Colwellia sp. M166: one gene and its partner. The protein of the gene in region 2 interacts with the protein of the main gene of each other region in a pairwise test. Links are inferred from orthologs where the notes say so. Each region holds a gene or a part of one and is shown on either strand. Other genes may lie near its edges.

Region 1 (4,981 bases), 1.3 Mb from region 2 along the record:
GCAATAGATGACAGCACTACAACCACTAAAGTGGCGATACTTAACTTTGGTACAACACTGAGCCAAGCGAAAATAGCCGCAGAAGATATTAATGCCACGTTAGTTGATATGCGTTTCGTTAAACCGTTAGACCAAGATATCATCAAAACATTATGTGCTAACCACGACTGTATCGTCACCGTTGAAGATAATGCCATTGCCGGTGGTGCAGGCTCGGGTGTTAATGAGTTTATTTTAAGCCAAGGTATAGCGAAAAAGATCCTCAATATAGGACTACCTGATAGTTTTATTAAGCACGGCACACAGGCTGAAATTCACCAAGAGCTTGGTTTGGATAGTGAAGGTATACTTGAGAAGATAAAGCAGTTTACCGCTTTAAATTAAACCTTTAAAACATATTCAAAGATAATAAAAAAGCTATTTGAATTTAATCAAATAGCTTTTTTATTGAGCTGCTAAAAGTTATTCTAGTGATAAGTAATTACAACGCACTCAATTGAATAACAAGTACGTTGATTTCGCTTAACAAAACCGTTTTTAATCAGCAATATACTCAACCACTTCTAGACCAAAGCCTGAAAGTGAATGATATTTAGTCTGTGAGCTTAATAAACGCATTTTACTGACTCCTAGATTAGCTAAAATTTGTGAGCCAACACCAACGTTGCGAGAGCCAACATGACGTTTAACTTCTTTAACAGCTCCACCGGCGTCTAATTTTGCATATTTTTGTACTTGCGCAATAAGCTCCATAGGTGACTCATGTTTGCCTAATAGGACTAACACACCGCCTTCTTTGGCAATTTTTTCTAACGCATCAGCCATTGGCCATTTAGCGACACTTTCGCGTTGACTAAATAATAAATCTCTAAAGGTGTTTTCTAAGTGTACACGCACTAAAGTGGGCTCTTCTGGATTAATTTCACCTTTCGTTAAGGCAAAATGTGCTTGGCCGTCAATAGTGTCTTTAAATACCGTAAGATCAAAATCACCAAACGCGGTTGGTAGCTTACATTGAGAAACACGTTCAATGGTGGTTTCGTTAGCATTACGGTATTCAATTAAATCGGCAATAGTGCCCATTTTAACGCCGTGTTTTTCAGCAATAACTTCAAGATCAGGACGACGCGCCATGGTGCCGTCTTCATTGAGTATTTCAACAATAACAGCGGCCGCTTCAAGACCAGCTAAACGTGCTAAATCAACACTTGCTTCAGTATGGCCAGCACGATTTAAAACACCACCATCTTTAGCAATCAGCGGGAAAATATGGCCTGGTTGTACGATCGAGTTATGATCAGCATCCTTGCCGACTGCCGCTAATACGGTTGTCGCTCGATCAGCAGCAGAAATACCTGTGGTAACACCTTCAGCAGCTTCAATAGAAACCGTAAAGTTAGTGGTAAATTGTGCGTCATTTTTATCAACCATCAAAGGTAATTTTAACAATTCACAGCGTTCTGCTGACATTGGCATACAAATAAGGCCACGGCCATGAGTTGCCATAAAGTTAATCGCTTCTGGCGTAACTTTTTCTGCTGCCATAATGAAGTCACCTTCATTTTCGCGATCTTCGTCATCCATTAGGATGACCATTTTACCTTGAGCTATATCGTCGATAATCTCTTGTGGCGTGTTTAAATTCATGACAACCTCTTTATTTAATAAAACCACTGCGCGCTAATAACGCGTGTGTAACACCTGAAGCTTCTGGCTTGTCAGCTGTTTGCTTGGTAAGTAATCTTTCAATGTATCGGGCGATTAAATCAACTTCTAGGTTAACTTTAGTGCCCACTTGATATTGATTGATAATAGTTTGTTGTGTGGTATGTGGCACAATCGTTAAACGAAACTTATCTGCTGTTAAGCTGTTAACGGTTAAGCTTGTACCATCAATAGTAATTGAACCTTTTTCGGCAATATAGGCGGCTAGTTCTGTTGGCATAGTCAGCCAGTAATCAATACTATTACCTTGATGCTCAATGCTGGTAATTTCACTCACCGAATCAACATGCCCTGAAACCATATGGCCGCCAAAACGCGTGGTTGGTAGCATGGCTTTTTCAAGATTAACGCTATCACCTATTTGATAATAAGCTAAAGCTGTGCGTGCTAATGTTTCACTCGAAACATCAGCGCTAAAGCTAGCACTGTCTATCGCAACAACCGTTAAGCAAATGCCATTAGTGGCAATTGAGTCGCCTAATTTAACATCTGACAAGTCTAATGTTGCAGTATCAATAGTAACGCGTGCGCCACCACCGGAGGTATTAATTGCTCTCAAACGCCCTACGGCTTCTATGATCCCTGTAAACATTGTTTATCTCGTCACTTATTTATCTGTTTATACTGAAAAGAATACTCTTGTCAGCCTATCGATATTAACGACTAAATTTTGCCGTTAATCTAATATCTTTGCCTATCATGCGAATATCGGTAACATCAAGATTTTTCGCTGCTGATAACTGCTTAACGTCGGGCATATTAACTAAGCTTTTTCCGTCAGCGCCCATAAGTTTAGGCGCTTGGTAAAGTACTAATTCGTCAACTAAATTTTCGCTAATAAATGCGCCAGCTAACTGAGCACCTGACTCAATTAAAATATCGTTCAAACCTTGTTTAGCTAAATAAGCCAATAATGCACGAAGATCAATATGATCACTATTTTTCGCCTTAACCATAGGCACTTGTTCTACGAAATGAGGCCAAGTTAGGTCATTTTCAATAGTATGTCGAATTAATAATATTTTACTCTCGCTTTGGAAGATAGCGAGATCAGGTGTTAAGCGGTTTTTGCCATCAATAATAATACGCACAGGTTGTCTAACATCGGCTTGTGCATAGCTATTTTTTAACTCACCTAAGTCATGCCAACGTACAGTCATCTTGGCAGCATCAAAAATGACCGAATCGGCGCCACAAACAACCGCACAACTTTGCGCTCTTAGGCGTTGCACATCAGTGCGCGCTTCACTCGAGGTTATCCATTGACTTTCACCGCTGGCCATTGCGGTTTTACCATCAAGGCTTGCGGCAAGCTTAACGCGAACATAAGGCAGTTTAGTGGTCATTAATTGAATAAAGCCCGGATTTAAAGCCCGGGCATCTTGCTCAAGTAGCCCAAATTGTGTCGTTATACCTGCAGCATTTAAAAGTTCAAGGCCGCGGCCCGATACTTTCGGATTAGGATCCACCATAGCGGCAATAACATGGCCTACTTGCGCTTTAATTAACGCTTCTGCACACGGTGGTGTTAAACCATAATGACTACAAGGCTCTAATGTAACATAGGCAGTAGCGCCCTTCGCCTTGTTGCCCGCTTGTTTTAACGCATGAACTTCAGCATGCCCCTGCCCAGCTTTTTGATGATAACCTTCGCCGACAATTTCATCATTGAGCACGATCACGCAACCAACCCGTGGGTTAGGCGAAGTGGTAAAGTGGCCACGCTTTGCCAAATTAATGGCACCTTGCATAAACTTATAATCTGCTAAAGAAAAATCACTCATTATTGCACTCGAGGTTAAGCCTAATTATGTTTAACTCGTTAGTCATCATCGCCTAAACGGGCAATTTCTTCACCAAATTCTTTGATATCTTCAAACGAACGATAAACTGAAGCAAAACGAATATAAGCAACTTTATCTAAGCTTTTTAGTTGCTTCATAATAATAGTTCCCAACATTTCACTCGATACTTCCCGCTCACCAGTAGCTCGTAGTTGCGATTTAAGTTTATTAATCGACAATTCCATTTCTTCGGTGCTAACCGGTCTTTTTTCTAAGGCTCGTAATAAGCCACTGCGCATTTTATCTTCGTTGAAAGGTTCACGAGAACCATCACGTTTTATAATGCGCGGCATCACTAACTCAGCACTTTCAAAGGTAGTATACCTTTCATGGCACGCTAAACATTCGCGACGACGGCGGACTTGATGACCATCAGAAACTAAACGAGAGTCGATAACTTTAGTATCGGTGGCTGAACAAAAAGGGCAATACATGGATTAGTTCCACAGTCGTGAGAATTTAATCTCGCTATTTTAATTGAAAATCATTCATTAAGCTAAAAATCTTGCCATTAAAGCGAATTTATACCAAGTTTATTAAGTTTGTTCCCACTCAGAAACTTAGTAAAATTGGTATTAAACCGTTAAATAAAAAATGGCCACTACTGTGGCCATTTTTTATGACTTGCCTTACGTTTAGTAAAGAAGTCGTGATTTATTCACTTTGTTATAACGAATTACTTATAAACAGGAAAACGTGCACAAAGTTCACTTACACCTGCTTGCACTTTAGCAATCACAGCGTCATTGTTAATATCGTCTAAAATATCACAAATCCAACCCGTGATCATTTGAGTTTCTTCAACACCAAAGCCACGACGCGTAATCGCTGGGGTACCTAAACGTAAGCCAGACGTTACAAACGGTGAACGTGGGTCATTTGGTACAGAGTTTTTATTAACGGTGATATGAGCACGACCTAATGCTGCATCAGCATCTTTACCGGTAATGTCTTTATCAATTAGATCAAGTAGTAATAAATGGTTTTCAGTGCCATTTGACACAACTTTATAACCACGCTCTTGTAACACTGCCACCATAGCTTTGGCATTATCTAACACGTTTTGTTGGTAAACTTTAAATTCCGGTGCTAACGCTTCTTTAAATGCTACCGCTTTCGCCGCGATAATGTGCATTAATGGGCCACCTTGGCCACCAGGAAATACCGCACTGTCTAATTTTTTGTAAATTGCTGCGTCGTCACAACCAGAAACAATTAAACCACCACGTGGGCCTGCTAATGTTTTATGAGTTGTTGTCGATACTACGTGTGCGTGTGGCACTGGATTTGGGTATAAACCTGCAGCAACTAAACCGGCAACGTGCGCCATATCAACGAAGAAGTAGGCATCAACTTTATCGGCGATTTCACGCATACGAGCCCAGTCAACTATGCCAGAGAATGCAGAAAAA
Region 2 (4,997 bases):
GGTAGCTTATTGTTGCTGCATAGCTGGCAGATGATATTTTATGTTTTGGCGAGTTATGCTTTTATTGTTTTTATCTGCAGCGCTACGTTTTTACCAGACGTAACTATGCCGAAACCGAAAAAAACTTATCGGGTGATTGAGCGTTATAAAATTGTTTTCAGCAATCGCGCCGCCCGCTTTGATTTATTGAGCGTGATGATGGTGTCGTTAGCTTTTTTTGCTTACATAACCGCGATTCCCTTTGTTTATTTGATGGTGTTCAAGGTGTCTGAATTCGAGTTTAGTTTATTGTTTGGCATGAATGTTTTTGCGTTGATGATCGCACACTTTATTAATACCCGTTTTGTCGTCAATGTCGGCTCGAGGAAAATGCTTTATTTCGGTCTTTCGTTGGCAATTGTTATGTCAACGAGTCTGCTGTTGGCAAATATTTTTGCCTTACCTTTACTGTATCATGTGATAGTGATTTTGCCCTTGATGGGTAGCTTATCAATGATCTCTGTGAATGCTGATGCTTTGATTTTGCAAGAGTTTGCTGATCATGCCGGTACCGTGACAGCAGTAAATGGCACCTTACGCTTTGGTATCGGTGCATTAGCGGGTCCTATTTTAGCTGTATTTTATGACGGCAGTGCCTTACCATTTGCACTCTTAATGGCAGTGTCTATTTATCTTGTTATGGCCTGTCAATTGATACGTAATAAGCTGAATATAGCTAAGGAGGCAGTGTGAAAAACATAGCAGTAATTTTATCAGGTTGTGGGGTCTATGATGGTGCTGAAATACATGAGGCGGTATTAACCCTGCTTGCTATCGAACAAGCAGGCGCAAAGTATCGTTGTTTTGCACCAAATATTAATCAGCATCATGTTATCAACCATGTTACCGGTGAGGTTATGGTAGCAGAGCAGCGTAATGTTTTGGTTGAATCGGCTCGTATTGCTCGTGGCGATGTGGAAGATTTAACAGAGTTTTATATTGATGAATTTGACGCTTTAATAGTGCCAGGTGGTTTCGGTGCCGCGAAAAATTTATCTGATTTTGCCATCAATGGTGAAGATATTCGTGTTAATGAACAAGTACTAGCTGTGTGCCAAGCATTTGTTAAAGCCAACAAACCTGCCGGTTATATGTGCATTGCCCCCGTAATGATCCCACTTATTTACGGAGAGGGAGCTCAGGCGACTATTGGTCAAGATATTGCCATAGCGCAGTCTTTAACGAATATTGGTCTTGCTCATAGAGCATGTGCTGTTGATGATATTGTTGTTGATGAAGCTCGAAAATTAGTCTCAACACCGGCTTATATGCTGGCAACTTCATTAGTGGAAGCGGCAAGTGGCATTAATAAGCTGGTTGAAAAAGTGATTAAGATGGCCAATTAATCGTCGGTTGTTTTTGTTTCTTGCTCTGCGGCTGCTTTTAATTCGACTTGCTGTAAGCGCCATTTTTTTCGTTCGGCGTAGTAGTGGTCCCAAACACAAGGGTTGCATGCACCACCGCCACAGCAGTCATCATCGGCGGGCGGTAAAGGTTTTTCTAGTAATTCAGTCATTGTTTCTAGCCATAATCATGGATAATAAGTCGTGCTTTATCGTTGATGATATCACGACATACGGTTTACACTGAACATAAAAAAAGCTCTGCATGCAGAGCTTTTTAGTCAGTAACGCTTTAACGTTTAGTCTAACTCAGCAAGCTTTTTCTCAAGGTAATGAATATTTGCACCACCGTTGACAAAACCTTGATCATTTAAAATGTCTTTATGTAATGCGATATTTGTTTTAATACCGTCAATAACTAATTCACTTAATGCGTTACGCATACGGGCAATAGCAACATCACGGCTATCACCCCAAGTGATCAACTTACCGATCATAGAATCATAGTGTGGAGGCACTGAGTAATCAGCATAAATATGAGAGTCCCAACGTACACCTAAACCACCTGGAGAATGAAAACGGGTAATTTTTCCAGGTGAAGGAATAAATGTGCGTGGATCTTCAGCGTTTATACGACATTCAATTGAATGACCAGACACTTTAATATCATCTTGGGTATAAGACAAAGGTTGACCAGCAGCAATGCGAAGTTGCTCTTTGATCAAGTCAACACCGGTAACCATTTCTGTTACAGGGTGCTCTACCTGAATACGGGTATTCATTTCAATGAAATAGAATTCCCCATTTTCGTATAAAAATTCAAAAGTGCCAGCACCGCGATAATTAATTTTTATACAAGCATTACAGCAACGCTCACCAATTTTTGCTCGCATTTCCGGTGTAATACCCGGTGCTGGCGCTTCTTCAACAACTTTTTGGTGACGACGTTGCATTGAACAATCACGTTCACCTAAATGAATTGCACCGCCTTGGCCATCAGCCATAATTTGAATTTCAACGTGACGTGGGTTTTCTAGGAATTTCTCCATGTAAACCATATCATTATTGAAAGTCGAACGCGCTTCAGATTTCGTTAGTTGAATAGACTCGATTAAATCTTCTTCACTGCGAACGACACGCATACCACGACCGCCACCGCCACCAGAGGCTTTGATGATCACTGGGTAGCCAATACGTTTACCGTGCGCTAAGTTAGCTACATTATCTTCCGTTAATGGACCATCAGAACCAGGTACGCAAGGTACGCCAGCGGCTTTCATCGCCTTAATTGCTGACACTTTATCACCCATTAAACGAATACTTTCCGCTTTAGGGCCAATAAAGGCAAAACCTGACTTTTCTACTTGTTCTGCAAAATCTGCATTTTCAGCAAGAAAACCATAGCCTGGATGAATGGCAACTGCGTCAGTAACTTCTGCTGCGGTGATAATAGCAGGAATATTTAAGTAACTATCCATCGCTGAAGGTTTACCAATACAGATGGTTTCATCAGCTAATAATACGTGCTTAAGATTTTTATCGGCTGTCGAGTGAACGGCAACCGTTTTAATGCCAAGCTCTTTACAAGCGCGCAATATTCTTAAGGCAATTTCGCCGCGATTGGCGATAACAACTTTATCTAACATGAAAATACCCTTATTGGTTGGGCTTATTCAATGATGAATAGCGGTTGATCAAATTCAATAGCATCTTCGTTTTCAGCTAAAATTTGTTTGACTACACCTGATTTATCGGCTTCAATTTGGTTCATCATTTTCATCGCTTCTAGGATACATAGCGTATCGCCAGCGTTAACGTGTTGACCCACTTCAACAAATGCCGGAGCATCAGGTGAACCTGCTGAGTAGAAAGTACCCACCATAGGTGAACGAACAATATGGCCGGTTATTGCCGGAGCAGCAGCTTCTGTTGCGGCAACTGGCGCAGCAGCTGCAGGTGCTGCTTGCATCATAGGCGTAGCTTGCATCATAGGTGCCGCTTGCATAATTGTGCCACCGCGACTGATACGTACTGACTCTTCGCCTTCAGAAATCTCTAACTCGTTGATGCCTGATTCTTCAACTAGCTCAATCAATTTTTTAATTTTACGAATATCCATGTGAATACCTTTTGATAATTATTTAATTTATATTGATAAAAAACTTAAGTGAATATCATCACTTAAGTAAAAGTGTCTATGTGTTGTGTGTTAACCAATCTCTTGCAAAATCTAAAGCATATTCATAACCACTGGTGCCTAAACCACTGATAACGCCTACTGCAATATCTGATAAATATGAATGTTGTCTAAATGACTCTCGTGCATGGACGTTAGATAAATGAACTTCAATAAATGGAATATTAACCGATAATAAAGCATCTCTAAGCGCAACACTGGTATGTGTAAAAGCTGCAGGGTTGATAATAATAAAGTCTATTTTTTCAAAGCTGGCATGAATTTCATCAATCAATATATGTTCTGCGTTTGATTGTTTATGGCTCAGCTGTAGGTTCATTTTATCGGCAATGCTAGTTAAGCTTGCTATAATTTCAGCTAGGGATGATGAGCCGTAAATCGTTGGCTCACGTTTACCTAGCATATTTAAATTAGGACCATTTAAAACTAAAATGTTAAACTTTGTAGTCATCTTCGGCAAAAACACCTTAATTGTTAAGTAATACTGCATCATGTCATATTTAACTATAAGTTTGAAATAAATTTGACTGAAAAGTCGTAATTAATCTCATTTGACGATTATTATAGTGTTTTCGCAGAATATAGCAGCAAAATACTGGTCTAATCACTTGAGGGAGAAAATAAAGCTGTTAATGTTAGGTAAGTTATAATAAATTTACTAAACTGAATGCTGTAGGAATTTTAATTAATTCATTGGTTTAACTGATCATAGGAGTAAGCGGAGTTAAATAATCTTTGCCTTCTATTAATTACAAGGATGAAATTATTAAAGTCATATTATTAAAAATTGCTATTATTATTTTACTCTTTAGTTCTCCAGTATATGCAATTAATATTATTTCTAATATCACGGCCGATACCGCATCGTTGTCGGTTAACGAATTGCGCCGTATATATTCCATGCGTCAAGCCCATTGGAAAAATGGCACGCCTATTGTGGTCTATGTTTTAGCGAGCAAAAGTCCACTCCATCAAAAATTTTGCAAAGAGCAGTTGCGTTTATTTCCTTATCAACTTGACCGTATATGGAACAAGCTAACATTTTCAGGTTATGGTGTCGCACCTATTGAAGTGGCCAGTGAAAGCGAACTTATCAAAGCGATAAAGTCAACTAAAGGTGCTATTGGCTATGTGGAAAATTTATCGGAGGCCAAAGATGTTAATGTCATTAAAGTTACTGAGTAAACCGTCTCATTTAAGCTGTTATTATTTCAGTGTTATGTGTAACTTTTGTTTGATTTTTAATCTCAGTGCCGCAGAGGTTAAAAGCGAGTCATTACAAATTCATGGCTTTGTTGCTCAAGGCATCATTGACGCAGATAAAAGTAATTATATTAATGATGATGAAAGTCTATCGTTAGAGTTAACCGAAGTGGGCATTAACGCCTCGTATCAAATTAATAATGATTTTCGTATTG

The links. Proteins that work in one complex are often made in the same cells at the same time.
Region 1: the proteins of accC (region 2) and ribD interact in binary tests that used the Escherichia coli proteins (3 or more experiments, as listed by UniProt). The link is inferred for Colwellia sp. M166 from one-to-one orthologs.

Annotation. Positions count from the first base shown.
Region 1 is NZ_CP040755.1:1,879,870-1,884,850, forward strand. Bases 1,446-4,256 are described here. They hold ribD (bifunctional diaminohydroxyphosphoribosylaminopyrimidine deaminase/5-amino-6-(5-phosphoribosylamino)uracil reductase RibD), read right to left. Parts: upstream 3,510-4,256; coding sequence 2,382-3,509; downstream 1,446-2,381. Other genes in these bases: ribBA (bifunctional 3,4-dihydroxy-2-butanone-4-phosphate synthase/GTP cyclohydrolase II), read right to left, coding at 1,446-1,647; FGD67_RS08525 (riboflavin synthase), read right to left, coding at 1,658-2,317; nrdR (transcriptional regulator NrdR), read right to left, coding at 3,548-4,003; glyA (serine hydroxymethyltransferase), read right to left, coding at 4,246-4,256. Outside these bases: dxs (1-deoxy-D-xylulose-5-phosphate synthase), read left to right, coding at 1-384; more of ribBA, read right to left, coding at 538-1,445; more of glyA, read right to left, coding at 4,257-4,981. UniProt on the Escherichia coli protein: Converts 2,5-diamino-6-(ribosylamino)-4(3h)-pyrimidinone 5'-phosphate into 5-amino-6-(ribosylamino)-2,4(1h,3h)-pyrimidinedione 5'-phosphate.
Region 2 is NZ_CP040755.1:3,227,588-3,232,584, forward strand. Bases 856-3,682 are described here. They hold accC (acetyl-CoA carboxylase biotin carboxylase subunit), read right to left. Parts: upstream 3,029-3,682; coding sequence 1,682-3,028; downstream 856-1,681. Other genes in these bases: elbB (isoprenoid biosynthesis glyoxalase ElbB), read left to right, coding at 856-1,385; FGD67_RS14610 (oxidoreductase-like domain-containing protein), read right to left, coding at 1,382-1,555; accB (acetyl-CoA carboxylase biotin carboxyl carrier protein), read right to left, coding at 3,052-3,501; aroQ (type II 3-dehydroquinate dehydratase), read right to left, coding at 3,578-3,682. In the rest of the region: FGD67_RS14600 (multidrug effflux MFS transporter), read left to right, coding at 1-732; more of elbB, read left to right, coding at 729-855; more of aroQ, read right to left, coding at 3,683-4,030; FGD67_RS14630 (substrate-binding domain-containing protein), read left to right, coding at 4,315-4,764; FGD67_RS14635 (hypothetical protein), read left to right, coding at 4,736-4,997. UniProt on the Escherichia coli protein: This protein is a component of the acetyl coenzyme A carboxylase complex; first, biotin carboxylase catalyzes the carboxylation of the carrier protein and then the transcarboxylase transfers the carboxyl group to form malonyl-CoA.